Regions from separate parts of the Methylorubrum sp. Q1 genome, predicted to be linked through region 1. Evidence: predicted binding sites of a transcription regulator. Region 1 holds the regulator's gene; the other holds the start of a gene.
The links. The regulator PhoB, encoded in region 1, activates phosphate uptake and scavenging genes when phosphate is short. The targets are predictions, from matches to a motif close to TGTCATNNANCTGTCAT.
Positions count from the first base shown of each region.

Region 2: E4V01_RS08995 (UDP-2,3-diacylglucosamine diphosphatase) is a predicted target of PhoB. The motif match lies at 9,537-9,553, and genes of this name have one in related genera.

Region 1 covers NZ_SRHQ01000009.1:13,716-28,876, forward strand. The annotation lists gene pstC (phosphate ABC transporter permease subunit PstC) at 1-362, shown strand, start outside; gene pstA (phosphate ABC transporter permease PstA) at 400-1,293, shown strand; gene pstB (phosphate ABC transporter ATP-binding protein PstB) at 1,333-2,148, shown strand; gene phoU (phosphate signaling complex protein PhoU) at 2,280-2,993, shown strand; gene phoB (phosphate regulon transcriptional regulator PhoB) at 3,179-3,883, shown strand; gene E4V01_RS10440 (GcrA family cell cycle regulator) at 4,112-4,651, opposite strand; gene E4V01_RS10445 (cell envelope integrity EipB family protein) at 5,162-6,028, shown strand; gene E4V01_RS10450 (DNA polymerase IV) at 6,039-7,316, opposite strand; gene E4V01_RS10455 (cobalt-precorrin-6A reductase) at 7,373-8,194, shown strand; gene E4V01_RS10460 (cobyric acid synthase) at 8,346-9,803, shown strand; gene E4V01_RS10465 (DUF3616 domain-containing protein) at 9,898-10,890, opposite strand; gene cbiB (adenosylcobinamide-phosphate synthase CbiB) at 11,083-12,081, opposite strand; gene cobD (threonine-phosphate decarboxylase CobD) at 12,108-13,103, shown strand; gene E4V01_RS10480 (MFS transporter) at 13,096-14,280, opposite strand; gene E4V01_RS10485 (hypothetical protein) at 14,687-14,890, shown strand; gene E4V01_RS10490 (malonyl-CoA decarboxylase) at 15,082-15,161, shown strand, end outside.
Region 2 covers NZ_SRHQ01000007.1:109,067-124,227, forward strand. The annotation lists gene E4V01_RS08945 (YcjF family protein) at 1-718, shown strand, start outside; gene E4V01_RS08950 (hypothetical protein) at 834-1,220, opposite strand; gene E4V01_RS08955 (alpha/beta hydrolase) at 1,511-2,062, opposite strand; gene lysA (diaminopimelate decarboxylase) at 2,133-3,401, opposite strand; gene E4V01_RS08965 (hypothetical protein) at 3,601-3,951, opposite strand; gene E4V01_RS08970 (hypothetical protein) at 4,107-4,385, opposite strand; gene E4V01_RS08975 (hypothetical protein) at 4,589-5,326, opposite strand; gene E4V01_RS08980 (DUF1134 domain-containing protein) at 5,545-6,162, opposite strand; gene E4V01_RS08985 (ribonuclease HII) at 6,603-7,253, opposite strand; gene E4V01_RS08990 (glycosyltransferase family 1 protein) at 7,462-8,538, opposite strand; gene E4V01_RS08995 (UDP-2,3-diacylglucosamine diphosphatase) at 8,666-9,478, opposite strand; gene E4V01_RS09000 (aminotransferase class V-fold PLP-dependent enzyme) at 10,129-11,337, shown strand; gene E4V01_RS09005 (D-2-hydroxyacid dehydrogenase) at 11,593-12,537, shown strand; gene E4V01_RS09010 (NADP-dependent methylenetetrahydromethanopterin/methylenetetrahydrofolate dehydrogenase) at 12,799-13,665, shown strand; gene fchA (methenyltetrahydrofolate cyclohydrolase) at 13,743-14,369, shown strand; gene E4V01_RS09020 (malate--CoA ligase subunit beta) at 14,804-15,161, shown strand, end outside.

The sequences.
Region 1 (15,161 bases):
ACCAGATCCCGACCGTCCTGCGCGAGAGCGCCTACGGCATTGGCTGCACCACCTGGGAGGTCGTGCGCCACGTCCTCGTGCCCCAGGCCTCGGTCTCCATCATCGGCGCGATCATGCTCGGCCTCGGCCGGGCGCTGGGCGAGACCATGGCGGTCACCTTCGTCATCGGCAACGCCAACCGGCTCTCGGCCTCGATCTTCGATCCGGGTTCGACCATCGCCTCGCGCATCGCCAACGAGTTCAACGAGGCAGACGGGCTCCAGCTCTCCTCGCTGATGGCGCTCGGTTGCCTGCTCTTCATCATCACGTTCATCGTGCTGATCATCGCGCGCCTCCTCGTGCGGCGCGCCAAGGTCGCCTGAACCGATCGAACCGCCGTCAGCCTCGGAAAGTCGAGCCATGGACGCCAGCACTCCCTTCGCGACGGCCGACCACTCCCCGCGGGCGAGCCGGGTGCGCTCCGGCCGCCGGATCGCCGACCGCATCCTGATCCTGGCAAGCACGCTCGCGACGCTGCTCGGCATCGTCGTGCTCGGCTCGATCCTGCTGATGCTCATCGTCGAGGGCGTGAAGGGCTTCACCCCCACCCTGCTCACGGCGCCGACGCCGGGGCCGGGCTCCGAGGGCGGCGGCATCGCCAACGCCATCCTCGGCAGCCTCGTGATGACGTTCATCGGCATCGTCATCGCCACGCCGGTCGGGCTGATGGCCGGCACCTTCCTCGCCGAGTACGGCCGCACCTCGAAGATCGCGGACATCATCCGCTTCCTGAACGACGTCCTGCTCTCGGCGCCCTCGATCCTGATCGGCCTGTTCGTCTACACGCTGATGGTGCGCCCGATGGGCACCTATTCCGGCTGGGCCGGCGCGGTGGCGCTCGCCATCATCGCCACCCCCGTGATCGTGCGCACCACCGAGGACATGCTGCGCCTCGTGCCGGGCCAGATGCGCGAGGCCGGCGCCGCGCTCGGCGCGCCCCGTTCCCTCGTCATCCGCGCGATCACGTGGCGGGCGGCGAGCGCGGGTATCGTCACCGGCATCATCCTGGCGCTCGCCCGCATCGCTGGCGAGACCGCGCCGCTCCTGTTCACGGCGCTCAACAACAACAGCTGGTTCAACGCCAACCTGCTCGGCGGCGTGCCCAACCTTCCGGTGATGATCTACCAGTTCGCGCTGTCGCCCTACCCGAACTGGCAGAGCCTCGCCTGGGCCGGCGCGCTTCTCATCACCGTCACCATCCTGGCCCTGTCGGTGGTGGCCCGCCTCGTGATCAAGGACCAGCGGGCGCGCTGAGGCGGCCCCGGACAGACCTCCTACCAGCGAGACAATTCGATGAGCGCCTCCCCCGCGATCCGCAGCCAGTTCGAAGGCCGAAGCCCGGCCGACGTCAAGGCTCCCGTGCGCATCGCCTGCAAGGACCTCAACTTCTACTATGGCAGCTTCCATGGCCTGAAGGACATCAACCTCAATTTCCGCGACCGGCAGGTGACCGCGCTGATCGGTCCCTCGGGCTGCGGGAAGTCGACGCTGCTGCGCACCTTCAACCGGATCTACAGCCTCTATCCCGAGCAGCGCGCGGAAGGTGAGATCCTCCTCGACGGGCAGAACGTTCTGGACCCGAAGATCGATCTCAACGAGCTGCGCTCGCGCGTCGGCATGGTGTTCCAGAAGCCGACCCCCTTCCCGATGTCGATCTACGACAACGTCGCCTTCGGCCTGCGCCTCTACGAGAAGCTGCCGAAAGCCGAGCTCGACGTGCGCGTTGAGGAATCCCTGCGCAAGGCCGCGTTGTGGGACGAGGTGAAGGACAAGCTCAAGCAGTCCGGCACCGGCCTGTCCGGCGGCCAGCAGCAGCGCCTGTGCATCGCCCGCACCGTGGCACAGCGCCCCGAGGTGATCCTGTTCGACGAGCCGACCTCGGCCCTCGACCCGATCTCCACCGGCCGCATCGAGGAGCTGATCGAGCAGTTGCGGACCGAGTTCACGATCGTCATCGTGACCCACAACATGCAGCAGGCCGCGCGCATCTCGCAGTTCACGGCGTTCATGTATCTCGGCGAGCTGATCGAGTTCGACGCGACCACGAAGATTTTCATGAATCCGTCCAAGCGGCAGACCCAGGACTATATCACCGGCCGCTTCGGCTGAGATCGGCTGCGACTGCACCACAGCCGCAGCCCCCCTGTGCCCTCGTTGAGATGCATCCTCTTCGGCCGGACCCGTGTCCATCGCAGCTTGAGAGCGCTCTCGTCCGACCGCCTGATCGGGAAATTCGCGACATGGCCGACCATATCGTCTCGTCCTACGACACCGACCTTGAGAACCTGCGCCGCACGATCGCCGAGATGGGCGGCGTGGCCGAGAAGATGATGACGGATGCCACCGACGCGCTGGTGCGGCGGGATACCACCCTCGCCCAGGCGGTGATCGTCGCCGACAAGCGCCTCGACCTGCTGCAGCGGGAGATCGAGGAGCGTTCGGTTCTCCTCATCGCCCGGCGTCAGCCGCTGGCCATCGACCTGCGCGAGACGATCTCCGGCATCCGTGTCTCGGGCGACCTGGAACGGATCGGCGATCTCGCCAAGAACATCGCCAAGCGCGTCGTGGCGATCAGCGATCAGGCCCAGCCGCAGAAGATCGTGCTCGGCGTCCAGCACATGAGCGACCTCGTTCAGGAACAGCTCAAGGACGTGCTCGATGCCTATGCGAGCCGCGACGTGACCGCCGCCCGCGAGGTTTGGGAGCGGGACAGCGCCATCGACGCGCTCTACAATTCACTGTTCCGGGAACTCCTCACCTACATGATGGAGGATCCGCGCAACATCTCGTTCTGTACGCATCTGCTGTTCTGCGCCAAGAATGTCGAGCGGATCGGCGATCACACCACCAACGTTGCCGAAACCATCGAATACCTCGTCACCGGCGAGCCGCCGACGGCTGAGCGGCCCAAGAACGACGCTTCGAACTACGCGACGATTACGCCGGGCGCCTAGCGTATCGTCCCGAAAGGTGGTTGCCGGCTTTCGCAAAAAAGATGATGCGAAAACAAGAGCCTCGAGCATCGTCCGGGATCAGGTATCCAGGACGATGTTCGAGGGTTTCCGGGCAGGCGCGGCGATCAAGAGACGTTTCCCGCCCCTCGTTCGAGGGCCGGGCGTGACGGATGGAAAGACGGGCGATGACGAGTGCGCACATCCTGATCGTCGAGGACGAGGAATCGCTGACGACCCTGCTGCGCTACAATCTCGAAGCGGAGGGGTTTCAAGTCGATGTCGCGGTTCGGGGCGACGAGGCCGACCTTCGCCTGCACGAGACGACGCCCGACCTCGTCCTCCTCGACTGGATGGTGCCGGGACTCTCGGGGATCGAGCTGTGCCGGCGCATCCGGGCCCGCCGTGAGACCGAACGCTTGCCGGTCATCATGCTGACCGCCCGGGGCGAGGAGACCGACCGCGTGCGCGGCCTCTCGACCGGCGCCGACGACTACGTCGTCAAGCCGTTCTCCGTGCCGGAACTGCTCGCCCGCGTCCGTGCGCTCCTGCGCCGCGCCAAGCCCACCCACGTCTCCGACATGCTCGTGGCCGGAGACATCGAGCTCGACCGCGTCAGCCATCGCATCCGCCGGCAGGGCCGCGAGATCCATCTCGGACCGACCGAATTCAAGCTGCTCGAATACCTGATGCAGAGCCCCGGCCGGGTCTTCTCGCGGGAGCAGTTGCTCGACGGTGTGTGGGGCCACGACGTCTACATCGACGAGCGCACGGTCGATGTTCATGTCGGCCGCCTGCGCAAGGCGATCAACCGCCCGCGCCAGAGCGACCCGATCCGCACCGTGCGCGGCTCCGGCTACTCGTTCGACGAGATGTTCGCCGGAGCGGAGTGAAACGGTTTCCGTCCCATGACCGGGTGAGCTCTATCGCCCAGCGTGCGGCGTTTGAGGAGGGCACCCCTCGCGCCAGCGCGGTGGGATCCCGCCGAAGTCCAAATCCGCCATCCCGAAGGGATCAACCGGATTTGGTATGAGGCGCGGTTTTGCGGGTCGGGCAACGCCCGTCACCGCTCGGCAAACGCCCGTCATCGCGGGCGTGCCCGGACGTGCTCCTCGACGTTTCTAGCGGAAGCCGGCGACGCGGCGGTCGCGCTTGCGCTCGGCGGCCGGCTGATAGGCGATCTGCGCGTGCTGGGTGCAGTACGGGAGGCCCGTGATCGCGCGGCCGCCGCAGAAACGGAAGTCCGGAGAGGTCGGGTCGCCCATCGGCCAGCGGCACATCGACTCGCGCAGGTCCATGATGGTGACCCGCTCGGAAACCGCGAGGGCCACCGGCTCCGGAGCAGGCTTCGACGGCAGCGGGAAGTCCGGTACGGGCCTGTGCGCCACGATCGCGGGCGGTTCCGGCAGCGTCGGCTCCTCGACGACCAAGACCTCCATCTCGACCTCGGCGGCCAATCCCTCCCGGCGACGTCCCTGCGACGCCGCCCCCATCGATTTGACGCGACCGGAGAGGCCGAGGCGATGCACCTTGCCGATGACCGCGTTGCGCGAGACGCCACCGATCTGGAGGGCGATCTGGCTGGCGCTCAGGCCGTCGTCCCACAGGCGACGAAGCAGCTCCACGCGCTCATCCGTCCAGCTCGGGACCGCTTCCGTCATTGTCCCCTCCACGTCGAAACATCCTTGAGCGCGAGACCGGGCGACAGCGCGGCGCTGCAGCCGCGCATGGCGACAACAGGCATGGCCAGGGCCCGCGATCCGGCCCTGCACATGTCGGTTAACAGACGCCAAAGATGCCGTTGGCGACGCTGTGGAGACTACAGGACAGCTCGACCGCGGAGCAAGGGTCCGCGCGTCTCACGGTCCGGTTTCCCCCGGCAATCAGACCGTGAGACGCCTGAACCGATCGGACCTGATGGTCCCACGAGCGAATCCTTCGGCACCCGTTAACGCGTTGCGTAAACTTGGTCTTTTTCGCGCATGCGGATGGGGCGAGGGCTGCCTTGCCGGGCTGCCGGGCGGTTGCGCGGACGGACGAGATGTTCGCTGTCGCGTCGGGAGCGCGATCGAAAAAGATTGTCCGGACGGACGGGATGACTATGTGACGGACGTCATCCGCCGGCCTGCCGCCGGTGGACAACCGACCGTCAGCGGATTTTGGGAGATCGCATGCGACTGCGCCTCGCGCCGGCCCTTTTCCTCCTTGCCGCGATGCCGGGAAGCGCGATGGCCGCGGGGCCCGCTGCGCCGGTTCCGAGCGAGGCCGCCATCCGGCTTGCCAACCACCGCGCGGTCTACGATCTGTCGCTGGCGCGCTCGGAGGGGACGCGAGCCGTCGAGGGCGTTCGCGGGCGCATCGTCATCGATTTCTCGGGCGACGCCTGCCGCGGCTACACCATGCAGACGCGTCAGGTGACGATGCTCGATTCCGGCGAGTCCGGCGACCGCACCTCGGATCTGCGCAGCACCACCTTCGAGAACGGCGACGGCAAGAGCTTCCGCTTCCGCACCACGACCATCCTCAACAATGCGCCCTCCCCGGCCGTCGACGGGACGGCGGAGGCGGCCGATGCGCTCAAGGTGAAGCTCAAGGAGCCCAAGCGCGACCAGTTCCAGGCCGAGGGTCCGGTCCTGTTTCCGATCCACCACATGATCCGCCTGATCGAGGCGGCCAAGGCGGGTGAGACGACGGTCTCGGCCAAGGTGTTCGACGGCTCGGATGACGGGCGCAAGGTCTACGACACGCTGGCCATCATCGGCCGCCCGAATGCCGCGCCCGCCGCCGACACCGAGCGCGACAAGCCGCTGCGCGAGGGCGTTCACGGCACCCTGCGCCGGTGGCCGGTCACGCTGAGCTACTTCACCGCCGGCGTGGGTGAGCGCACGCCGATCTACACCCTTACCTTCGACCTCTACGAGGACGGCGTCAGCGGGCGGCTGCACCTCGATTACGGGGATTTCGCCATCGACGGGAATCTGACGCGGCTCGACCTCGCCAAAGCCGACCCGAAGGCCGAGGCCGGCTGCAAGAAGTAGCCGCCGCGCTTCAGGTGCGCCGCCGCTCCGGCTCGCCGGTGAAGACGAGGCCGCGCTGGATCGCGGCATTGCCGAACTTTTCCCGCAACCGGTCGAGCGCCGCCTCGCGGCGGGCGACGCGCTCGATGCCCTGATCGGCGAGATCGCCGCGGTCGGCGTGGATCGCGCCGCAGAGATCGCCGCCGCCGATGCCGATCAGCCGGAAGGCCGTGCCGTCGCAGGCCGCCCGCAGCATCGGCTCGCCCTCCCGGAAGAGCCGGTCGGCGAGTTGGGTGGGTTTCAGGCCGCCGCGGGTGCGGGTGCGCAGCCGGAAGCGGGCGTCCTTCAGCTTCAGCGTGACGCTGCCGGCGGCGAGTTCCGCCCGCTTGAGCCGTGCCGACACCTTTTCGCAGAGCTGCCAGAGGATCGGCCGCAGATCCTCGAACCGGGTGAGATCGGTCGAAAAGGTCGTCTCGGACGAGACGCTCTTGGCTTCCCGGGTCGGGCGCACCGGCCGCCGGTCCCGGCCGGCGGCGAGATCGATGAGACGCAGCGCATCCCGTCCGAGAGAAGCTTGGAGACGCACCGAGTCGGTGCGTGCGATGTCGCCGACGCGGTGGATGTTGAGTGAAGCGAGGCGGTTTCGCGCGCTCTCGCCGATGCCGGGCAGGATACCGACCGGCTTGTCGGCGAGGAACGTCGCGGCGTCCTCGCCTGCGATGATCGAGAAGCCGCGCGGCTTGTCGAGGTCCGAGGCGATCTTGGCCAGGAACTTGTTGTCGGACAGACCCACCGACACGGTGATGCCGACCTCCGCCTCGACCCGTGCGGCGAAGCGGGCGAGCGTGAGTGCCGGGCTCGTCCCGTGCAGGCGCTCGGTGCCGGAGAGATCGAGGAACGCCTCGTCGATGGAGACGGGTTCCACCAGCGGCGTGAGCGCCAGCATCATCGCCCGCACCTCGCGCCCGACGCGGGCGTACTTCTCCATATCCGGCCGCAGCACCGTGGCGTCGGGGCAGCGCTTCAACGCCTCGAACATCGGCATCGCCGAGCGCACGCCGGAGATCCGGGCGAGATAGCAGGCGGTGGAGACGACGCCGCGCTTGCCCCCGCCGATGATGAGCGGCTTGTCGCGCAAGGACGGGTCGTCGCGCTTCTCGATCCCCGCGTAGAAGGCGTCGCAATCGACGTGGGCGATGCTCAAGGTGTCGCGGGCCGCGTGCGACAGCAGGCGCGGCGAGCCGCATCCGCGGCAGCGCAGTGCGCCGGCGGCTTGCATCGTCAGACAATCGCGGCAGAAGGGTCTCACGTCGAAAACCTCGCCCGACCTTTGCCGGGCTGATCCGGGCGAGTCAGGTTGTACGAATGTCCGGAGCCGCCGACCAGGGTTCTGCCGCGCGTCATCCCACGCCGAATCCCGATGCAGCGCCCCTGCGCATCCTCGTCCTCGGCGGCACCACCGAGGCCAGCGCGCTCGTCGCCGGGCTGGCGCGGGAGCCGGACGTCTCGGTGACGCTGTCGCTGGCCGGCCGCACCGCCGCGCCGCGGCCCGAACCGGTGCCGACCCGGATCGGCGGGTTCGGCGGTGCGGAGGGGTTGGCGCGGTGGCTTGTCGGGAACGGCATTGAGGTGGTGATCGACGCGACCCACCCGTTCGCCGCGCAGATCTCGGCCAATGCGGCCGAGGCGTGCAGAGCCGTCGCGGTGCCTCTGCTCGCGGTGCGTCGCCCGGCCTGGGAGCGCGCGCCCGGCGACGACTGGATCGCGGCCGCGAACGTGCCGGCCTGTCTTGACGCGCTCGGGGCCACACCGAGAACGGTGTTCCTCACCATCGGCCGACAGGAACTCGCCGCCTTCGCCCGCGCGCCGCAGCACGCTTATGTCGTGCGCACCATCGAGCCGGTCGGCGACGCGCTGCCGGTGCCGAACCTCGTCACCGTCAGCGCCCGCGGCCCCTTCACGCTGGCGGACGAGATCCGCTTCATGCGCGAGGCGCGAATCGAGGTGCTGGTGACGAAGAATTCTGGCGGCGCGGCGACCTATCCGAAAATCGAGGCGGCGCGCCGGCTCGGCCTTCCCGTGGTGATCGTCGACCGCCCCGCCCTGCCGGATGTGCCCGCCATCCCCGATGCCGCGGGTGCGCTTGCCTGGCTGATGGCACGGCGCAGCGAGCGCAAAGCGCCGTAAGAGTGCCTCACGAAACGCCCGATCACCGATCGTCTCCGTTCTGGGCACGGCGGCGCAGCGGAAGTTTTGTGAGAGACACGCAATCGGCTCGACGCCGCCCGGCCCCGATGCCATGCAGCGGGATGCCCGCGCCTCGACCGAAGAACCACCGATGACCCGCGCCCTGATGCTCCAGGGGACCGGATCCGATGTCGGCAAGTCGCTGCTGGTGGCCGGCCTCGCCCGTGCCTTCACCCGGCGCGGCCTGACGGTGCGTCCGTTCAAGCCGCAGAACATGTCGAACAACGCCGCCGTCACCGCCGATGGCGGCGAGATCGGCCGGGCCCAGGCGCTCCAGGCCCGCGCCGCGCGGGTCGCGCCCTCGGTCCACATGAACCCGGTGCTCCTGAAGCCGCAGAGCGAGGTCGGCGCGCAGGTGGTGGTGCAGGGGCGGATGATCGGCACCGCGCGGGCACGGGAGTACCAAGCCTGGAAGCCGCGCCTGATGGCCTCCGTGCTCGAGAGCTTCGAGCGGCTGCGCAGCGAGGCGGACATCGTGCTCGTGGAGGGCGCGGGCTCGCCGGCCGAGGTGAACCTGCGGCAGGGCGACATCGCCAATATGGGCTTTGCCCGGGCGACGGGAACGCCGGTGGTGCTCGTCGGCGACATCGATCGGGGCGGCGTCATCGCCAGCCTCGTCGGCACGCAGGCGGTGCTGGAGCCCGACGATGCGGCGATGATCCGCGGCTTCATCGTCAACCGCTTTCGCGGCGACCCGACGCTGTTTGCCGACGGCATGGCCCTGATCGCCGCGCGCACCGGCTGGTCCCCGCTCGGCCTCGTGCCGTTCTTTGCCGATGCCGGCCGCCTGCCGCCGGAGGATGCGGTGGCGCTCGATGCCCCTCAAGCGCGCCGCGACGGCGCCTTGCCGCTGATCGCGGTGCTGCGCTTTCCGCACATCGCCAATTTCGACGACCTCGACCCGCTGCGGCAGGAGCCTGGCGTCGCCGTGACCTTCGTGCCGCCCGGCGAGCCCGTCCCGGCGGACGCCGATCTCATCATCCTTCCGGGCTCCAAGACCACGATCGACGATCTCGAATGTCTGCGCGCGGAAGAATGGGACATCGATATCCGCGCCCATCTGCGCCGCGGCCGTCGCGTGCTCGGGCTCTGCGGCGGCTACCAGATGCTCGGCCGCTCCATCGCCGATCCGCAGGGAATCGAGGGTGCGCCGCGTGACGTGCCGGGTCTCGGTCTCCTCGACGTCGAGACGGTGATGACGGGCGAGAAGCGCCTCGTCGCCGCCACCGGCACGACGCTCGCGGATGGCGCGCCGTTCTCCGGCTACGAGATGCATGTCGGCGATACGACCGGGCCGGACACCGCCCGACCCCTGCTGCGCCTGGCCGACGGGCGGGTCGACGGTGCCGTCTCAGGCGATGGGCTCGTGACCGGCACCTATGTCCACGGCCTGTTCGCCGACGACCGCCAACGCGCGGCCTGGCTCGCCCGGCTCGGCGCCGCGCCCGGCCTCACCCGCTACGAGGCCGGCATCGAAGAGGTGCTCGACCGCTTCGCCGACCACCTCGAAGCGCATCTCGACTGCGACGGACTGCTGCGCCTGCGCTGAGTGTCTCTCACGAAGCTCCCGCCGCGCTGTCATCGCCACAGCGCGAACGGTCAGAGACCGGGAGTTTTGTGAGGCACGCTGAGAGGCACGTCCGCTACGGCGCCGACATCAGCGTGGCGGGCACCTTGTAGACGCGCGGCCCGCCGTTCCGGAGGCTGTCGAAGAAAACCAGCACGCGGTTGGGCCCGATCACGGTCACCGCCTCGGCCTTCCCGCAGCGCTCGGCATCGTCCATCTCGTCCAATTGTCCGAGAAGCTGAGGCGGACCACCCTTGCCCGGGTCGAACAGGAAGAGCTTGTAGGCAACCTTGGGCTGCTCCTGGGCCGGCCCGGTGAGCACTAGCAGGCGCCCGTCTTCGAGGGCCGCGAGATCGCGGATCCCGGCATCCTTGCCGACTTTGATTGGGATCGTCCGCGTCTTGCCCTGATAGGCTTCACGTCCGTCCGCGAATAGGGCATCGATCTCGGCCTCGACGATAAAGGCCTCCTCATCGATCGTCGGTGCGCGCAAGCCGGCGTAGAGGCGGTCCTTCACCACGGCGATGCCCTCGATGTTGAGGCCGTTCGCCTCAGTCAGGCTCTGGAGGAAGAAGGGCTTGACCCGGTCCGCACCGGCCAGAGCCTCGGCGAGGCGATAGGTGGTCTCGACGGCCGCCTCCGGCTTGTCCTCGTCCTCGACGTCGGGCTTGCCGTCCTCATCGACGCGGAGGCGGGCGAGGATCATCGCCGAGGTGTTGAGCGTGTCCTTCTTGCGACCGCAGCCGTGCGAGCCGACGACGTAGAAATACGGCTTCCTGTAGGCCACCCCCTCCCCGTCGAACTCCTTGAATTTCGCGGCGCTCTTGTCCGGGCATTGCCTGCCGGCAGGCATCGTCCCGCGGGTTGCCGCGTCGGGTGACTTACCGATGAGATTGATCGTCTTCTTGGGGTCGATGCTGCGGTCGTCGATGGTCAGGAACTGCGCCTTGCGGCCCTCGTCGTTGATGACGAGGCAGCGCCGCTTGCCCGAATCCCGCAGCATGCAGGCGATACCGCTGATGTCGTAGGCCGCTGCGGCCTCGTCATCCTTTTTGCTCGCGCCTTTCAAGTCATCTTTGAAGGTATATGGCTTGCTCTCAGGTTCCAGAATTCCGTCTCCGGCGCGTGCCGAGATGACGCCCAATCCGAAAGAAAAAGCAAGATAGATGCCGCTTGCAAGGCGCATGGCCGCAATCTCCTATCTATTTCGGATGGTCTGTATTCGATACTCTGTCGCCGCAATTTTAATAGTGAGTGCTCGTCAGACAATGTAAAACCAAATCCCAGCGCCGGCAATGACCAGCGTGAATTGAAGCGCGCAGGCCGTCCGATAGAGCTTCAGCGCGCGCACGATGTCGTCGGGGTTGGCCTCGGCCCGCCCGTCGCCCATCCAGGCATCCTCGACGCGGGTGTCGCCGTAGATGCGTGGGCCCGCGAGCCGTAACCCCAATGCGCCGGCCATGGCCGCCTCGGGCCAGCCGGCATTGGGCGAGCGGTGGCGGCCCGCGTCGCGGCGGATTGCCCGCCACGCACCCGTCGCGGAGACATCCCGGCTCAGGGCCGCCGCCGCGATCAGCAGGAGGGCGGTGAGCCGCGAAGCGGGCAGGTTCACGAGGTCGTCGAGACGGGCGGAAGCCCAGCCGAACGCCTCGTAACGGGGGGTCCGGTGGCCGACCATGCTGTCGGCGGTGTTGATCGCCTTGTAGAGCGCGCCGCCCGTGAGCCCGCCGGCGCCGATCCAGAAGGCCGGCGCGACGATACCGTCGGAAAAGTTCTCGGCGAGGCTCTCGATCGCGGCCCGGCACACGGCCGCCTCGTCGAGGCTTTCAGGGTTTCGGCCGACGATCATCGACACGGCGGTGCGCCCCCCGGCCAGCCCCTCCGTCCGCAGGGCGGCGGAGACACGCCGGACATGGACGAACAGGCTGCGCTGCGCCGGCAGGCTCGCGGCGAGAATCGCGAGGACCATCAGGCCGAACCCATGGCCCGTGAGCGCGGCGAGCGCCGTCAGCCCCAGGGTGACGGCGGCCACCGTGGCGAGCAGTACGATGAGAGCCAGGAGGCCGCCGAGCCGGCGCGTTCGCGGCGTGCCCCGGTTGAGCCCGCGTTCGAGCGCGGCGATCAGCCCGCCGATCCAGGTGACAGGATGGCCGAGCGCCCTGTAGAGGCGGTCCGGATAACCCGCCACGGCCTCGATCAGCAGGGCGAGGGCCAGGATGCCGAGGGTATCGGGCGGATGGGTCAGGGCGATCCAGGACATCGTTGGCAGGGTCGGTGCAGGGCGGGATGGGCGGACGCGAGGTGCTGACGGACGGTTCGCGCGACGGGATTGCGCATGGCGGCGATCTCGACGCGGCCCGCCGGCTGTTTCCGGGGGCGCCCGAGCCGTGGATCGACCTTTCCACCGGTATCAACCCGGTGCCCTATCCGCTGCCGCCCCTCATAGCCAGTGCCCTTTACCGCCTGCCCTCCCCCGCCGACCTTGCCCGGCTCAAATCCGCGGCAGTGGCGGCCTACGGCGCGCCGGGTCCGGACCATGTCGTCGCCGCGCCCGGCACGCAGATCCTGATCGAGACCCTGCCGCGGCTCCTGCCGCCCTCCCGCGTTGCGGTGGTCGGCCCGACCTATGCCGAGCACGCCGCCGCCTGGACCCGCTCCGGCCATACGGTGCGGATGGTGACCGACGCGCGCGAGGTCGAGGGTGCTGAGGTCGTGGTGGCGGTCAGCCCCAACAATCCCGACGGGCGCGTGCTCTCGGCTGAGGCGCTGGCGCGCGTCGCCGGGGGAGGTCTCGTCGTGCTCGATCAGGCCTTCGCCGATCTGGAACCCGTGGAGGCCGCGCGGCCGGGGCCCGGCCTCGTGATCCTGCGCTCGTTCGGCAAGACCTACGGACTCGCGGGCCTCCGGCTCGGCTTCGCGCTCACCGAGCCGGCGCTGGCGCGGCGCATCGAATCCGCCCTCGGTCCGTGGGCGGTCTCGGGCCCCGCCATCGCCGCAGGCTGCGCGGCGCTGCCGGATGCCGCGTGGCGCCGCGAAGCCGCCGCCGCCCGGGCGAAAGACGCAGGCCGCCTCGACCGGATGATCGGGCGGGCCGGCGGACGAATCGTCGGCGGGACGGCCCTGTTCCGTACGGCGGATTTCCCGGACGGGCCTGGCCTGTTCCGGGCACTCGGCGAGGCCGGGATCTACGTGCGGCGCTTTGCCGAAGCGCCGGAGCGGCTGCGCTTCGGCCTGCCCCCGGATAAGGCGGCGTGGTGCCGCCTCTCGCGGGTGCTCAAGTAGGCTGGGATCGGCCGCCCAGCCAGGAGACGGCCAACGCGGCGAGCGCGAAGGCGCCGCCGACGGCGCAGACGCCGGGCCAGCCCGCGAGGAGGAAGGCGCGCGAGCCGAGGAAGGCGCCGGCCGCCCCGCCGATGAAGACGGCGGTGAACAGCACGGTGTTGACGCGCCCGCGGGCGCCCGGCGCCAGGGCGTAGGCGCGGGTCTGGTTGGCGATCAGCGCGCCGTTGATGCCGATGTCGAGGAGCAGCACGCCTGCCGCGATGGCGAGGAGCGACACCTCACCGGCCAGCGCCAGCACCGCGAAGGCCGCCGCGACCAGGGCGCTGCCGACGATCACCACTGGCCGGGCGCCACGCCGGTCGCTGTAGCGGCCGGAATAGGGAGCGATCAGCGCGCCTGCGACGCCGATGACGCCGAACAAGCCCGCGCCCGCCGCGGTGAGATCGAAGGGGGGCGCCTCGACGAGGAGGGCCAGCGTCGCCCAGAACGCGTTGAAGCTGGCAAACAGCAGGGCCTGGGACAGGCTGGCGTTGCGCAAGATCGGCTGGCTGCGCACGAGATGCAGCAGCGAGATCATCAGCGCGCGATAACGCAGGCGCTGCTTCGGTGCGCTGCGCGGCAGCGTGCGCCACGCGACCGCCGCCATGGCGACAGCGAGGCCGGCTGCGGCGAAGAACACCGCGCGCCAGCCGAACTGCGCGCCGACGAAGCCGCTCGCGGTGCGGGCGAGCAGGATGCCGGAGAGCAGGCCGGTCATGACGCCGCCGACGATCCGTCCCCGGCTCGCATCGGGCGCAAGCTCGGCGGCGAAGGGCACCGCCTGCTGCGCGGCGCAGGCGAGTACGCCGATGACGAGGCTGGCCGTCGCGAGCACGGTGAGATTCGGGCTGAGCGCGGCGACGACCAGGGCGACCGCCAGCCCCAGCAACTGCCACACGATGAGGTCGCGCCGCGGCAGGGCATCGCCGAGGGGCACGAGGAACAGGATGCCCAGGCCGTAGCCGACGAGGCTGGCCGTAGGCACGAGCAGGGCCGCCCGCTCGCCGAACTCGGCAACGAGGACCGCGAGGAGAGGCTGATTGTAGTAGATGTTGGCGACGGCCCCACCCGCAATCAGGGTGAGCCCGACGCGCGTCGTGGGGGATAAGGCGCGGTCGCCGCCCGCTTCACGGCTCATCGGTGCGCTGCCCGCATCTCGGAGGGCTGGGACGGAGAGGCATCGAGGGGCAGGACAAACGGCATGGACCGCCCCATACGGCAGGCCGCAGCCGAACCGCCAGCCCTGACGACACAACGAGGCGTAGCCGTCGCGCGGCAGAATGTCCTGTTTCGCTCCGACGGCCTGCCGAAACGCACGGTCGAAGACCGTACCCTCGCCACGGTCGAATGCGGAACGGACGTCGTGCCGAGGACATACCGACGCGTGATGGTAGCATCCCTCAAAAGACGGCCTATATGAACAATTGTAAGAAAAACACACAGCCTTTGCAGCAGCTTGGCCGGGCAACCATTTACAGATGGGCGCGTGATGGCGCACATTTTCCCCGGGTGGCCGGCCGCCGCTTCAAGATGAGGAGTCGTGTATGCCGAATTACCGCGTCCACTTCGCGAAGCAGATCCTCGGAGTGCCCTTCACGGTCGGCTTCGTCGAGATTTCTCGCGCGCGCGATCCGGAGCGCGCCCTGAAGGCCGCGGAGATCCGCTTTGCCCGCTCACGCGGCGTGAACGACTGGCGCGAGCGCGCCGATACGGTGGATCTCGCGCCGCATGCGGAAGCGCAGTTCTAAGGGCGGCCGACGGGTCGGCCTCGGTCGACCATGGCCTGCCGGCGCAGCGCGATTCGCTCAGGGGAATGGTGTTCCCGGCGGAGCCCCCGCATGCTTCCCATATCTGGCGCCGAGGCGGTGTAGGCTCTAGGTTCCGGTAACGGCCGAGCCTTGTCTGCGTCGGCTCGGCGGATCCAAGGGCTTGTTCGGTCATGGCGGCGATCTCGTTCCTCGGCGATCTCATCCAGACCATCAGCGACCGGGGCCGGGATCTCATCGGCTTGGCCCGCTC
Region 2 (15,161 bases), on a different contig from region 1:
CCTCGCCGTCGCCGTGATCGCGCTCACGGCGATCGTCGCCCGCGAGGCGCTCGGCGTCTGGCGCGAGCGCAAGATCGAGGCATTGCGCGAGCGCGCGTTGGCCGCCCTCGCGACCCGCGACCACACCGCAGCGCAGGGCGTGGTGCAGGAGCTGCGCGGCTTCTATGCCGACCGGCCGGCGCTCGCAGGCGCCGTCCGCCGGCTCGACGCGGTCGGCGACGCGATCCTCGACGTGGACGACCGGCTGGCTTTGGCCGAGGGCGAGTTGCTTATCCCCCTCGACCGGCAGGCCAAGGCGGCCATCGCCCAGGCTGCGAGCCAGGTCTCGGCGGTGACGGCGCTCAGCCCGCGGGCCATCGTCGATGTCGCCTTCGTGGTGTTCTCCGCCGCCCGGCTGCTCCGCCGGATCGCGGCGATCTACGGTGGGCGGCCCGGCCTGCTCGGCTTCCTGCGGCTCGCCCGTGCGGCCTTCGCCCATCTCACCGTCACCGGCGGCATGGCGGTCGGCGAGGGTATGCTGCACCAAGTGCTCGGCCTCGGGCTCGCTGCCCGCGTCTCGGCCAAGCTCGGGGAGGGCGTGCTCAACGGCCTCATGACCGCGCGCTTCGGCCTCGCGGCGCTGGCCGTCTGTCGGCCCTTGCCGTTCGTCCGCGTCAGCCCGCCCACCGTCAACGACGTCGCCGGCCAGCTTTTTCGGAGTAGCGAGCCCAAGGAATAGAGAGTTTCCAAAGGGATCATCCCTTTGGCGGGGACCGGGGCAGCGCCCCGAAAGCAAGAAGCTCCCAGGCCGGGCGGCCTGGGAGCTTCCGTTATGGACGGATTGAGCGCAGCGATCAGCAGTCGTCGCCGCCCTTCTTCTCGCCGAGCTTCTGGTCATGGCCGGCGGCGTTCATCGCGCCAACCGTGCCCGGCGCGGCCGGCTGGTCGCCGCCGGCGGTGTTCTTGGCCGAGCTGGTCTGGTCCGAGCCCGGCTTGTTGCCGACACCCTGACCGGCCCCGACATTGTTCATCGCGCCGACGGTGCCGGGCGAAGCCGGCTGCTGGCCACCCGCGAGGTTCTTGGAGCCGGCATCGGCGCCGCTGCTGGTGCTGCTGTTCGCAGCAGAGGAATCGCCAGGGGCCTTGGCGTTGGTGCTGCCGGTGTTGCACGGAGCGGCGAGCGCAGAGCCGGCGATGAAGGCAAAAGCGGTGGCGGTAGCGATGGTCTTCGTGAGCGTCACGATGGCGTCCCTCCCAAATTGTCCGACCGACACTGCCGGTCGGTCTGCCCGGAGAAAGCAATTGAGGAAATTTAAGTTCCCGATTCGCCCTGGATCGAAGAAACTTTTTAGAACTGCATTCCCATCCCTGTGCCCAAGCATTTGATGGAAAATCGGGCAACCCCCTGATCCGCAATACCCTGTTCGACCGCCCGGCGGGGCCGCACGACTGAGTGTCTCTCACAAAGCTCCCGCCGCGCTGTCATCGCCAGAACGAGAACGGTCAGAGACCGGGAGCTCTGTGGGGCGCTCTAAAGCGGCGCTAGAAAGCCAGCCAGCCGCATCAGGCCCTCCGGCCAGGGCCCGTGCCCGCTCGCGACGTTGATGTGGCCGGCCTCGCCCGCATCCACCAGCGCCGAGCCCCAGGCATAGGCATAGTCCTCCGCCCGCTCGTAGGTGCAGTGCGGGTCGGTGCGGCTCGCCACCAGCAGCGACGGGAAGGGCAGCGGATCGCGCGGCACCGGCGCGAAGGCGCGCACGCTCTCGGGCAGGTCGGCCCCCGCCTCGATGTCGGGAAAGGCCACCAGCAGGGCCCCGCGCACGACACCTTCGGGGAAGCGCGGCGCGGCCTCCACCGCCGCGACGACGCCGAGGCTGTGGGCGATGAGGATCACGGGCCGGGTCGCCGCCGCCACCGCCTCGGCGACGCGGGCACGCCACGCTTCCGGGTCAGGCTGGTGCCAGTCGTCCTGCGCAACGATCCGCGCGGTCTTGAGCCGGGCCGCCCAGCGCGCCTGCCAGTGCTCCTCCTCGGAGCCGGCATAGCCCGGCAGGATCAGGATGTCGCAATCGGCAGTCTTCATGGGCGGTCTTCTCGGACGGGCGGCGTCCTCACGCAACGGGCGGCGGACCACGCGGGCTCCGCCGAGAGCGTCACGCGAGCCAGTCGGGCAGGCGGTCGAGGCGGATCAGGTCGTCGTAGCTCGGGCGCGGGCGCACGATGGCCGAGCGGTCGCCGGTCACGAGCACCTCGGGCACGAGGCGGCGGCTGTTGTAGGTGCCGGCCTGGACCGCACCGTAGGCACCCGCGCTCATCACCGCGATGAGGTCGCCCGGTGCCACCATCGGCATCTCGCGCCCGAGGGCGAGATAGTCGCCGCTCTCGCAGACCGGGCCGACCACGTCCGCCGTCAGCCGGGGCGTGTCGGGAGCGGGCTCGCGCACCGGGCGCAGGGCATGGAACGCCTCGTAGAGCGTGGGGCGGATCAGGTCGTTCATCGCCCCGTCGACGATGACGAAGGTCTTCTCGTCCGTCGGCTTCACGTAGATCACGCGGGTGACGAGGATGCCGGCATTGCCGGCGATCATCCGCCCGATCTCGAAGACGGGACGCAGGCCGAGCGGCTGGAAATGCGGGCGCAGGATCGCGGCCAGAGCCGCCGGATCGGGCGGGGGCGCGTTGTCGTCGCGATAGGGAATGCCGAGGCCGCCGCCGAAATCGACGTGGTGCAGCCGGTGCCCGTCGGCGAGCAGATCGCGGGCCAGCTCGCAGAGCAGGCGCGCGGCGTTGTCGAACGGAGTCAGGTCGGTGATCTGGCTGCCGATATGCGCATCGACGCCGACGATCTCGAGACCCGGCAGACGGGCCGCCCCGGCATAGACCGTGCGAGCACGGGAGATCGGGATGCCGAACTTGTTGTCGGACTTGCCGGTCGAGATCTTGGCATGCGTCAGCGCATCGACATCCGGGTTCACGCGGATCGAGACCGGCGCCTTGCGCCCGCGCGCGGCGGCGACCTCGGACAGGGCGGCGAGTTCCGGCTCGCTCTCGACGTTGAAGCAGAGGATGTTCGCATCGAGCGCCGCGGCCATCTCCTCGCGGGTCTTGCCGACCCCGGAGAACACGATGCGCTCCCCCGGCACGCCTGCGGCCAGCGCCCGGCGCAATTCGCCCTCGGAGACGATGTCCATGCCCGCACCCTGGCGCGCGAGGGTGGCGAGCACCGCCTGGTTCGAGTTCGCCTTCATGGCAAAGCACACCAGCGCATCGTCGCCCGCGAAAGCCTCGGCGAAGACGCGGTAGTGCCGCTCCAGGGTGGCGGTGCTGTAGCAGTAGAACGGCGTGCCGACCTCCTCGGCCAGCGCGGTCAGATCGACGTCCTCGGCGTGGAGGCGCCCGTCCCGGTAGTGGAAGTGGTGCATGTCAGGAGAATCCGCCGCCGCGCCCGCCGGATGGGGATCGGCGCATCCGAATGCCCCCGCGCGCGGTGCGCTGTCTACGTGTCTCTCGCAAAACTCCCGCTGCACCGGAATGCCCGCAGGGGGAGGATCGACGATCGGAAGTTCTGTACCCCTCTCGAACCGGAGCCTTGCCTCGGTACGGGCGCGCTCCGGCGGCCCGCTACAGAAGCGGATCGAGGATGAACGGCTCCTTGGGGATCCGGTAGCCGCGCTTGGATCCGCGGGAGGTCGTGACCGGAACGCCGTCGCCGCCCGCCGGGATCGCCGCGGCACTCAGTTCGTCGCCCGCCTGCACGGCTTCCGGATCGGGGGCCGCGCCGCGATCGCCCACGGAGACCGTGCTGCCCGGCAGGCTCCGCGCCGAGGCGGGAACGCCGGGCCGCGTCCCCGGAGCGGTCTCGGAGAGGGCCGCATTCGGCGGCTCCAGGCTGCCGCGCCGGCCACAGGCCGTGCAGGCCAGGGTGAGGCCGAGCGCGATCAGGATCGAGAGGCGGGCGGAAGGGGCGGGCATCGGTGTTTCCGGCGGTCTTTCCGGCTGGGCGGCGCTAGCTTAGCCGTTGGAGCCTCGCCCCGAAAGGTAGGCCGCAACGTCTCGGGCGGGACGACGCGCGAGACAGGGGAGGCCCGGTGCGCACCCGCTTCCGTCAGGTTCCCCCCGCGCGGTTGTCAGCTCTTCTTGTTGCCGCGCTGCGAATCCTTCGGCGGCGCGTAGGCGTCGATCGCCCGGCGGCAGTTTTCGGAGAGCTTGGCCCAGTTGGTCTTGAAGCACTGATCGGTGGCCGGATCGTCCGGGTCGAGATTGCCGCAATAGCTGAGGTAATCGCCGGTGCAGTACTTCTTGAGCGTCTCGTTGCCGCGCTTCGACTGCTGCGCCTGTGCCGGAGCAGCCAACACGGCGACCGCACCCGTGAGGGCGAGAACCAGAGGCGTCAGCTTCAAAGCCATGATGTTCGCTCGATCGCGGTTCGTGGGGAGAGATTCGTGAGAGGAGGTCCGGGCGCGATGATGCCCCCGCTTGTTCGAAACAAGGCGGGTCCGGGGCAAACGCAAGATGGTTCGGTGCTTACGGGCTCGTGCGGGACGCTGCAAGGGACGCTCGATGGGACAGGGGCAGAGTAGTCCCCCCGGCCGGCGCCGCTCGGTGCGTTTCAGCTCTCGGCGAGCGCAGGGGAGGTGGCCGAAAAGGCTCCGGCTTGGGGAAGGCGATCTTGAGGAAGGCGATCTTGGGGCAGGCGGTCTTGGGGCAGGCGGTCGTGCCGCACCAAGGCGTCGGCGACTTCGCTGATGCGGCGGCGCAGCTCGGCGGTGTCGTCGCTCCCGCGTGCGGCCAGCGCAGCCCGGGCCGCCGTCAATTCCGCGCGCAGCGCCTCGATCTCGGCCGCCGTGGAGGCGGGCCCGACGGTCTCGCCCTCGGCGCCCGACGGCGCGGTCGTGGCCTGCATCCGGCGCGTCGCCTTGAGATCGTCGAGGATCGCGCGGTGGGCCTCTTCCAGCGCGTGCAGGGTGGCGAGCCCCGTCTCGCCCTCGGCCCGCGCCGAAGCGAGGTCCCGGTCGAGCCCGGCGATGCGCTCGAGGGCGCGGGCCACCTCGGCCTCGCTGCGGATCCGGGCGGCGACCGCAGCCTCGGCCTCCATGGTGCGGGTCCCGATGGCGGCCATGTCGGCGTGGCGCCGGGCGGCGACCGCTTCGGCCTTCCGTTCCAGCCGCCGCTGCACGACGGCGAATTCCGCGCGTAGATGGTCGCGCTCGGCCACGACCTCGGACACGCTCACCGGCAGGGTCGCCTCGATCCGCCGCCGGGCGAGACGGCTGGCGCGGGCGCTCACGGTCGGCAGGATCGTCAGGGCGCACAGGCTCGCCAGCAGGAAGCCGAGCCCGAAGATCATCACGGTCTCGATCACGCAGGGGCCCTCACGCCGCCTCGGCCGGGCAGGTCCGGCCGCTGCGTCTTTTGCCCGTCTTGCCCGCGCGGAGGCAAGCGCCGTGTCTTCCCTCGGCCCTCAAGCGTCGGCGACCGCACCCGCGGGCGCTTGTCGCAGGGGGCGCCCTGCCCACTCTCTCCGAGCGACTGCACGGCGTCGGGCTGTGGCCGTTCGGGACAAGATCAGAACGGGTTCCAGGTCGGGCGGCCGGTGAATTTCAGGTAGCCGATATTGATGCCGAGCCGGGCGCCGACGCCGGAGCGGATCGGCACCACGACGATGCCGCCGTCGGTCACCGCCGTCATGCCGAAGCCGCCGATGAAGTAGGCCGAGCCGTCGACGCCGCCGAAGCGGCGGTAGAGGTCGCGCACGGCGGGCAGGTTGTAGACGAGCATCATGGTGCGCGCGCCGTCGCCGCCGACATCGAAGCCGAGCGTCGGCCCCTGCCAGTAGATCCGGCGCTGCCCGGCATTGCGGGTATAGAGCGTGCCCTCGCCGAAGCGCAGGCCGCCGACGATGGCGCCGGACGCCTCCTGGCCGAGGATGTAGCCGTTGGGCTCGCCCCAGCGCCGGGTCGCCTCCTCGACGGTCAGCGCGAGGCCGCGGGATACGCTGCCGAAGAAGCGGTGCCCGTTCTCGACCACCTCGGCGGCGCGGAACGAGTCCGGGCGCACGCCGTCGTCCTGATAGGCCAGAGCGGGGGCGGCCCCGGCCAGGAGGCCGCCGGACAGCCCGGCCGAGAGGCCGAGCAGGGCGGCGCGGCGGGTCGTACCCCCCGTTCGGATGGGATCGTGCGGCATGTCGGTCTCCCTACCGGCTCCCTTGGCCCGCCCTGATGCCCGCCCAGGCTTGCCCGGCGCGCAGGCGCTTCCCTGAACGGAAGCGGCATCGGATCGAGGCACGCAGGGAGCGCGCAGTCTCAGGTCCGATCAAGTCAAGTTTGGGTTAACGGGCGGTTAAGCAAGGCGGTCGTGCGGATGGCGGGAGACGCCCGATCCGGTCCCGTCGCGAATGCAATCTCGCCGATCCGTCGGAAACCGAGGCATGGTCGAAAGTCTCGCCGAACATTCGACGGGCGAGGTGAACGTGCGAAAGCGGCGCGCGCCGAAGGGCACCGCGGATGAGCGCGAGGGCTTCCGGGAATCGGACTCGGCTCGCCTTCGACTTCCCCCGGACGGCCATGGCTGCTGGCAAGAGGGGGGGACTCGATGGCACCGGCAAGGAGCCAACCGGTACGCCGTCACGCGTCCGAGATGCCGCGCGCGGCCTCAAACCGTCCCGTGAAACTCAGTCTATGGTGCGGGCTGCGGCCTTGCGCGGTGAGGCCGGCGAGGTGGGCGGCGGTGCCGTAGCCGGCGTTGCGCTCCCAGGCATAGGCCGGGTGGCGCGGGGCGAGCCGACGCATGATCTCATCGCGAAACGTCTTGGCGACGATGGAGGCGGCGGCGATCTGCGGCACGAGGCGGTCGCCGCCGATCACCGCACGGCAGCTCTGCGCCAGGCCGGGAATCGGATCGCGCCCATCCACCAGCACGGTCGCGTCGAGCCCGAGGCCCGTGACGGCCCGGCGCATGGCGTCGAGGGTCGCCCCGCGCACGTTCACCCGGTCCACCAACGCCCGCGAGCCCGCCGCGAGCGAGACCCGCGCATGCGCCCGGATCAGCGGGGTCAGCGCCTCGCGCACGGCACGGTCCAGGCGCTTGCTGTCGTCGAGCCGGGCCAGGATCTCCGGCGGGAAGGCGACGGGGTCGAACCACACGGCCGCCACCATCACCGGACCGCACAGGGCGCCGCGCCCGACCTCGTCGCAGCCGATCACCGCCGGATAGGTCGCGGCAAGCGCAGGATCGAACGGGCGTGGGGCTTTGACGGATTTCGGTCGAAGGGCCATGGCGCGGACCCTGGCATTCTCACGCTCCCCCGTCATCCCGGGGCAGGTAAGAGTGCCTCACAAAACTTCCGGTCTCCGACCGTTTTCGCCCTGGCAATGACGGCGCGGCGGGCGTTTTGTGAGAGGCACTCAAACCCCGCGGACAAGGGGGCGGCCCGACCATGAATCCGGCGACATCCGGTCGATCCTCGCGGAATGCCGGCCTCGCTCAGCCGGGGCGCGGCAGCGGGGCGCTGCTCGGATGGCGGGCGGAGCGCTGAACCGATCCGAGCGCGTGGGCGGTCGCGATGTTGTCGTAGAACTGGCGCGCACTCTCGGCCCAGGTGTAGCGCATCGCCTCCGCCCGGCAGCGCTCCCGCGGGATCGCGAGCGCGGTGAGCGCCGCCGCGCGCAGATCCGCATCGAGGGCGCCCGCGCCGGTGCCGCCGATCACGTCGAGGGGGCCGGTCACGGGATAGGCCGCCACCGGCAGGCCGGAGGCGAGCGCTTCGAGCAGCACGATGCCGAAGGTGTCGGTCAGGCTCGGGAACACGAAGGCGTCGGCACGCGCGTAGACCCGTGCCAGCGCCTCGCCGGTGAGGGCGCCGAGGAAGTGCGCGTCCGGCGCCAGCGCCTGGAGCCGCGCCCGGTCCGGCCCGTCGCCGACCACGACCTTGGAGCCCGGCAGATCGAGGCTGAGAAAGGCGGCGAGGTTCTTCTCGACCGCGAGCCGGCCGACCGAGAGGAAGATCGGCCGCGGCAGATCGGGAAAGGGGTTCGCCCCGGCCTCACCGTCACGGGGGCGGAAGAGGTCGGTGTCGACGCCGCGCGTCCAGCGCATCAGGTGGGTGAAGCCGCGCCCCGCCAGCTCCCGTTCGAGGGAGGGCGTGCTGACCATGGTGCCGCTCGCCGCGGCGTGGAAGCGGCGCAGCCACGCATAGCTCCAGGCCTCCGGCACGGGCGCGCGGGCGGCGAGGTATTCGGGAAAGCGGGTGTGGTAGCTCGTGGTGAAGGCCTGTCCCCGCGACAGGCAGGCGGCGCGCACCGCGTGGCCGATCGGGCCTTCCGTGGCGATGTGCACATGGGTCGGCGCGAGCCGCTTCCAGCGCGACAGCACCCGGCCGCGGGTGACCAGCGAGAGCCGGATCTCGCGGTAGCCCGGCATCGGCAGGGAGGGGAAGTCGGCCGGCGTCAGCATCAGCGGCTCGACGCCGAGGCCGGCCGCGGCCTCGGCCATGCGCTCGACGGAGCGCACCACACCGTTGACCTGCGGGTGCCACGCATCGGTGGCGAGCAGCAGCCTCATGCGGGTCTCGTCTGTCCGTGAGGGGGCGGGGCGTCATCCCGAACGGCGGCCGCCGGCTTTCGGGAAAAGATGATGCAGAAACAAGAGCCTGAAGCGCCGTCCTGGATCCGATATCCAGGGCGACGCTCTAGGCGACAGCGCGGCGGATCTCGGGCTCGAAGGCCTCCGCCCCGCGGCGCTCGCGCAGCAGGGTCGGGTAGTGCAGCACCTCCATGCGGCCGTCGTAATGCTCGACGATGCCGGTGCAGGATTCCACCCAATCGCCGGTGTTGAGGTAGATCAGCCCCTCGACCTCGCGGTGGGCCGCATGGTGGATGTGGCCGCAGATCACCCCGTCCGCGCCCTGGCGCCGGGCTTCCGTGGCGAGGAAGGTCTCGAACTGCCCGATGAAGTTGACCGCGTTCTTCACCTTGAGCTTCGCCCAGGCCGAGAGCGACCAATAGGCGAGGCCGAGGCGGCGGCGCACCCGGTTGACCACGGTGTTGACGGTGAGCGCCGTGGTGTAGGCCCAGTCGCCCAGATGCGCGAGCCACTTGGAGTGGCGCACCACCATGTCGAACTGGTCGCCGTGGATGACGAGGTAGCGCTTGCCGTCGGCCGCGACGTGGATCCGGCTGTCGGCGATCTCGATGCCGCCGAAGGTCATGCCGATATAGTCGCGCAGGAACTCGTCGTGGTTGCCGGGCACGTAGACGACGTGAGCGCCTTTGCGCACCTTGCGCAGGAGCTTCTGCACCACATCGTTGTGGGCCTGCGGCCAGTACCAGCCGGAACGGAGCTGCCAGCCGTCCACGATGTCGCCCACGAGGTAGATCGTGTCGGCATCGACGTCGCGCAGGAAGTCGAGCAACAGGGCCGCCTGGCAGCCCTTGGTGCCGAGATGCAGATCGGACAAGAAGAGCGTCCGAACGCGGATGGTCGATTCCGGATCCTGTGACACTGGCGCCCTCGGCTCTTCACAACCGCACCGCGACGGGGGAGAGCCAAATCGCATTCCGATCTCAGTTTGATGACGGCGGGGTGCATCGTTCTGCCCCGCTTCCGCGCTTCGCGGTCTCCCCGGTTTCAGGCGCCGCGCCCACCCACGGCTCGCCGCAGACCCTCCCCGCGGCCGGTGCATGCAAAAATCTTTTTGTTTTTCGGTTCAGTTTTTTCCGTTTTCCATTCCCCGGCGGGGGAGGCATAACGGCAGCCAAGGTCATCCGCCGCGCGTGCCTCGTGCATGCGCAGCAGCACCCGACAGAGGTGTGGGAATGGCCGCGACGGATGGGAGCGCTGGACACTCAGCAGGAGCGCGCTTGAATGCGGCGCCGGGCTGACGTTATCGAGGGTTCGGTCCTTTGGAGGCGACCGGCGCGGCTGCACGCGCCGCGACGCGGACGGCACGACGGCCGCTTCGCCGCTCCGGGACGGTCAACGATCCGACATCGCAGTGGTACGGTCCCGGTCGGCGGAAGGCCTTTTGCGCGCGGCTTTGCGGTGGGACTGAACGACGTTTCGCGGCGGGCTTGCGCCCGCCATCAGGATCGGGCGGGATCGCGGCTGCGAAGGGCCGCTCTGCCCAGAACAATTCGATTGGAGGAAATTCTCATGGCGGCAACGAGACGTCCGGGACGCAACCACCTGTTCGTTCCCGGCCCGACCAACATCCCGGATCGGGTGATGCGCGCCATGATGGTGCAGTCCGAGGATCACCGCTCCGTCGATTTCCCGTCGCTGACGAAGCCGCTGTTCGAGGACACCAAGAAGGTGTTCGGCTCGACCGAAGGCACGATCTTCCTGTTCCCGGCCTCCGGCACGGGCATCTGGGAATCGGCGCTGAGCAACACGCTCGCCCGTGGCGACAAGGTGCTGGCCGCCCGTTTCGGCCAGTTCAGCCATCTCTGGATCGACATGGCCCAGCGCCTCGGCCTGGACGTGATCGTCCAGGAGGAGGAGTGGGGCACCGGCGCCAAGCCCGAGAAGATCGAGGAGGCCCTGCGCGCCGACAAGAACCATGAGATCAAGGCCGTCATGGTGGTCCATAACGAGACCGCGACCGGCGTGACCTCCAACATCGGCGCCGTGCGCAAGGCGATCGACGCCGCCGGCCACCCGGCGCTGCTGTTCGTCGACGGCGTGTCCTCCATCGGCTCGCTGCCCTTCAAGGCCGACGAGTGGAAGGTCGACTGCGCCATCGCCGGCTCCCAGAAGGGCCTGATGCTGCCCGCCGGCCTCGGCGTGATCTGCGTCAGCCAGAAGGCGCTCAAGGCCGCCGAGGGCCAGTCCGGCCGCAACGACCGGCTCGCCCGCGTCTACTTCGACTGGGAAGACCAGAAGAAGCAGAACCCGACCGGCTACTTCCCCTACACCCCGCCGCTGCCGCTGCTCTACGGCCTGCGCGAGGCGCTCGCCTGCCTGTTCGAAGAAGGTCTGGAGAACGTCTACCACCGCCACGCCGTGCTCGGTGAGGCGACCCGTCAGGCCGTCGCGGCCTGGGGCCTGAAGACCTGCGCCAAGTCGCCGGAATGGAACTCCGACACCGTCACCGCCATCCTGGCGCCCGAGGGTGTGGACGCGGCCAAGATCATCAAGCACGCCTATGTGCGCTACAACCTCGCACTCGGCGCCGGCCTGTCGCAGGTCGCGGGCAAGGTGTTCCGCATCGGCCATGTCGGCGACCTGAACGAGTTGTCCCTGCTCGGCGCCATCGCCGGTGCCGAGATGTCGCTCATCGACAACGGCGTGAACGTGACCCCCGGTTCGGGCGTTGCCGCCGCCTCCAGCTACCTGCGCGAGAATCCGCTCGCCAAGGCCTGATCTGAGCGCCTGATTTTTGGGGGCGACGCCGGTTCCAACGGCGCCGCTTCCGCTAGATGAGAAGGGCGCCCCGTGGAAACGTCCGGCTTGCCGGCGTTCCGCGGGAGACGCTTCGAGACAGGTGAGGAAACGAGGCCGGCGTCGGTGCCTCATGAAACGCCCGGTCACCGACCGTTCTCGCTCCGGCGACGACGGGACGGCAGGGGTTTTGTGAGAGACACGATTGCCCGCCGGTCGATCCGGAAGGGGCCCAGAATGACAAAGAAAGTCGTTTTCCTCGATCGCGAGTCGCTCGACGCGACCGTGCGCGCATTCAACTTTCCGCACGAGTACAAGGAATACGAGTCGACCTGGACGCCGGAGGAGATCGTCGAGCGCCTTCAGGGCGCCGAGATCGCGATGATCAACAAGGTGCCGATGCGCGCCGATACGCTGAAGCAGCTTCCCGACCTGAAGCTGATCGCGGTGGCCGCCACGGGCACGGACGTCGTCGACAAGGCCGCCGCGAAGGCGCAGGGCATCACGGTCGTCAACATCCGCAACTACGCCTTCAACACCGTGCCCGAGCACGTGGTGGGCCTGATGTTCGCGCTGCGCCGGGCGATCGTGCCCTACGCGAACTCCGTGCGCCGGGGGGATTGGAACAAGTCGAAGCAGTTCTGCTACTTCGATTACCCGATCTACGACATCGCCGGCTCCACGCTCGGCATCATCGGCTATGGGGCGCTCGGCAAGTCGATCGCCAAGCGCGCCGAGGCGCTCGGCATGAAGGTGCTGGCTTTCGACGTGTTCCCGCAGGACGGGCTCGTGGATCTCGAGACGATCCTGACCCAGTCCGACGTCATCACGCTCCACGTTCCGCTGACCCCCGACACCAAGAACATGATCGGGGCCGAGCAACTCAAGAAGATGAAGCGGTCCGCGATCCTCATCAACACGGCCCGCGGCGGGCTGGTGGACGAGGCGGCCCTGCTCCAGGCGCTCAAGGACGGCACCATAGGCGGCGCCGGCTTCGACGTCGTGGCCCAGGAACCCCCGAAGGACGGCAACATCCTCTGCGACGCCGATCTGCCGAACCTGATCGTCACCCCGCACGTGGCCTGGGCGAGCAAGGAGGCGATGCAGATTCTCGCCGACCAGCTCGTGGACAACGTCGAGGCCTTCGTCGCGGGCAAGCCGCAGAACGTCGTCGAGGCGTAGTCCCTACGGGTGTCCCACCTGAAAGCCTCATCTGAGGTACCGCAAAGCGGCCTCGAAGGATCCTCCGGGTCCCGCGCGCGCCCTGGAGCACCCTTCGAGGCTTGCTCTATGCTCCGGCACCCGAGGATGAGGACGAGGGTAGGGCATTCGAGTAAGCGAGATTTTCGGGCGTCGGGCCGCCGCAGCGCTCGGTGCCGAGCCATCTCTACGAAACGCGCCGTGCTCTCTCACCCGCGCGGTCCTCAAGCAGCCAGAGGCGAAATGACCAAAAAACTTCTCTTCCTGTTCGACACCGACGCGGTTCCGAGCGTGTTCGACACGGTCGTCGGCTACGACGGCGGGGCCGACCACATCACCGGCTACGGCAACGTGACGACGGACAATGTCGGCGCGCTCGTGGACGGCACGATCTACACCCGCGGCGGCTCGGAGAAGAAGTCGACCGCGATCTTCGTCGGCGGCGGCAACATGGCCGCGGGCGAGGCGGTGTTCGAGGCGGTGAAGAAGCGCTTCTTCGGCCCGTTCCGCGTCTCGACCATGCTCGACTCGAACGGCTCGAACACCACGGCCGCCGCAGGCGTCGCCCTCGTCGTCAAGGCGGCCGGCGGCTCGGTCCAGGGCAAGAAGGCGGTCGTGCTCGCCGGCACCGGCCCGGTCGGCATGCGCTCGGCCGCGCTGCTGGCCAAGGAAGGCGCCGAGGTGATCATCGCCGCCCGCCAGCAGGACCGGGCACAGGCGGCGGCGGATGCGGTCAACAAGCGCTTCGGCGTCAACGTGACGGCCGCCGCCACCCCGGACGAGGCCTCCCGCGTCGCCCTGGTGAAGGGCCAGAACCTGATCTTCTCGGCCGGCGCCATCGGTATCGAACTGCTGCCGGAATCCGGCTGGAAGGACGAGGCCTCGATCGAGATCGTTGCCGACTACAATGCCCAGCCCCCGCTCGGCTTCGGCGGCATCGACGCCATGGACAAGGCCAAGGAGCGCCACAGCAAGAAGAGCTTCGGCGCGCTCGGCATCGGCGGCCTGAAGCTCAAGCTGCACCGCGCCTGCATCGCCAAGCTGTTCGAATCGACCGAGGGCGTGTTCGACGCCGAGGAGATCTACGCGCTGGCCAAGGAAATGGCCTGACGCTCACAGCCTGAGAGGCGGCGCCGGCCTCCGTCGGCGCTGCCCACTGCAAGCAAGAACCGGACGGGGAGGGACCCATGGCCGCGAACGAGACGATCGAAACATTCCTCGACGGCCTGGCGAGCTCGGCCCCGACCCCCGGAGGCGGCGGTGCCGCCGCGATCTCCGGCGCCATGGGCGCGGCGCTGGTCTCGATGGTGTGCAACCTCACCATCGGCAAGAAGAAGTACGTCGAGGTCGAGGCCGACCTCAAGCAGGTGCTGGAGAAGTCGGAAGGCCTGCGCCGTACGCTCACCGGCATGATCGCCGACGACGTCGAGGCTTTCGACGCGGTGATGGGCGCCTACGGGCTGCCGAAGAACACCGACGAAGAGAAGTCCGCGCGTGCCCAAAAAATTCAGGAAGCGCTCAAGACCGCGACCGACGTGCCGCTCGCCTGCTGCCGCGTCTGCCGCGAAGTCATCGATCTGGCCGGGATCGTCGCCGAGAAGGGCAATCTCAACGTGATTTCGGACGCGGGCGTCGCGGTGCTCTCGGCCTATGCCGGCCTGCGCTCGGCGGCTCTCAACGTCTATGTCAACGCCAAGGGCCTGGACGACCGCGCCTTCGCCGAGGAGCGGCTGAAGGAACTGGAGGGCCTGCTGGCCGAGGCGGGCGCGCTCAACGAGCGGATCTACGAGGCCGTGAAGTCCAAGGTGAACTGAGCCGATCGCGCCTCCTGCCATCTTCGCGATCGAACGCGAGGCGGTTCAGGGGCGGGACGTTTCCGGACGGGGCTGAGCGCTCGATGGCGTCGGCTCGCTAGGACAGCGTGCGGATGCCCGCCGTCCGACCCTGTGTCTCAGGAGCCGCGAAGCGGCCTCGAAGGATCCTCCAGGGATCGCGCGGCCGCCGCAGCACCCTTCGAGGCCGACGCTTCGCGCCGGCGCCTCAGGATGAGGAGGCGGATCGGACGAGCGTTGCTATGCTCCGTCCCCACCCGGGACGATTCGCAGTTTGGAAGCCCGCTAAGTCACTGACGGGCAAGCAAACTGAAGCACTACAAAAGAAAAAATTGAGAGCTGACCCGCTTCCCGAAAAGTAATTTTTCCGCGAAGGTCGGCCCAACAAGAACGACGGAAACGCGAAGGAGGTCTCGATGGACGTTCACGAGTACCAAGCCAAGGAGCTGCTCGCGAGCTTCGGGGTCGCCGTCCCGAAGGGCGCCGTGGCCTTCAGCCCGGATCAGGCGGTCTACGCGGCGACCGAGCTCGGCGGCTCGTTCTGGGCGGTGAAGGCGCAGATCCATGCCGGCGCCCGCGGCAAGGCGGGCGGGATCAAGCTCTGCCGGACCTACAACGAAGTGCGCGACGCCGCCCGCGACCTGCTGGGAAAACGTCTCGTGACGCTCCAGACCGGCCCCGAGGGCAAGCCGGTGCAGCGCGTCTACGTCGAGACCGCCGATCCGTTCGAGCGTGAACTCTATCTCGGCTACGTCCTCGATCGGAAGGCCGAGC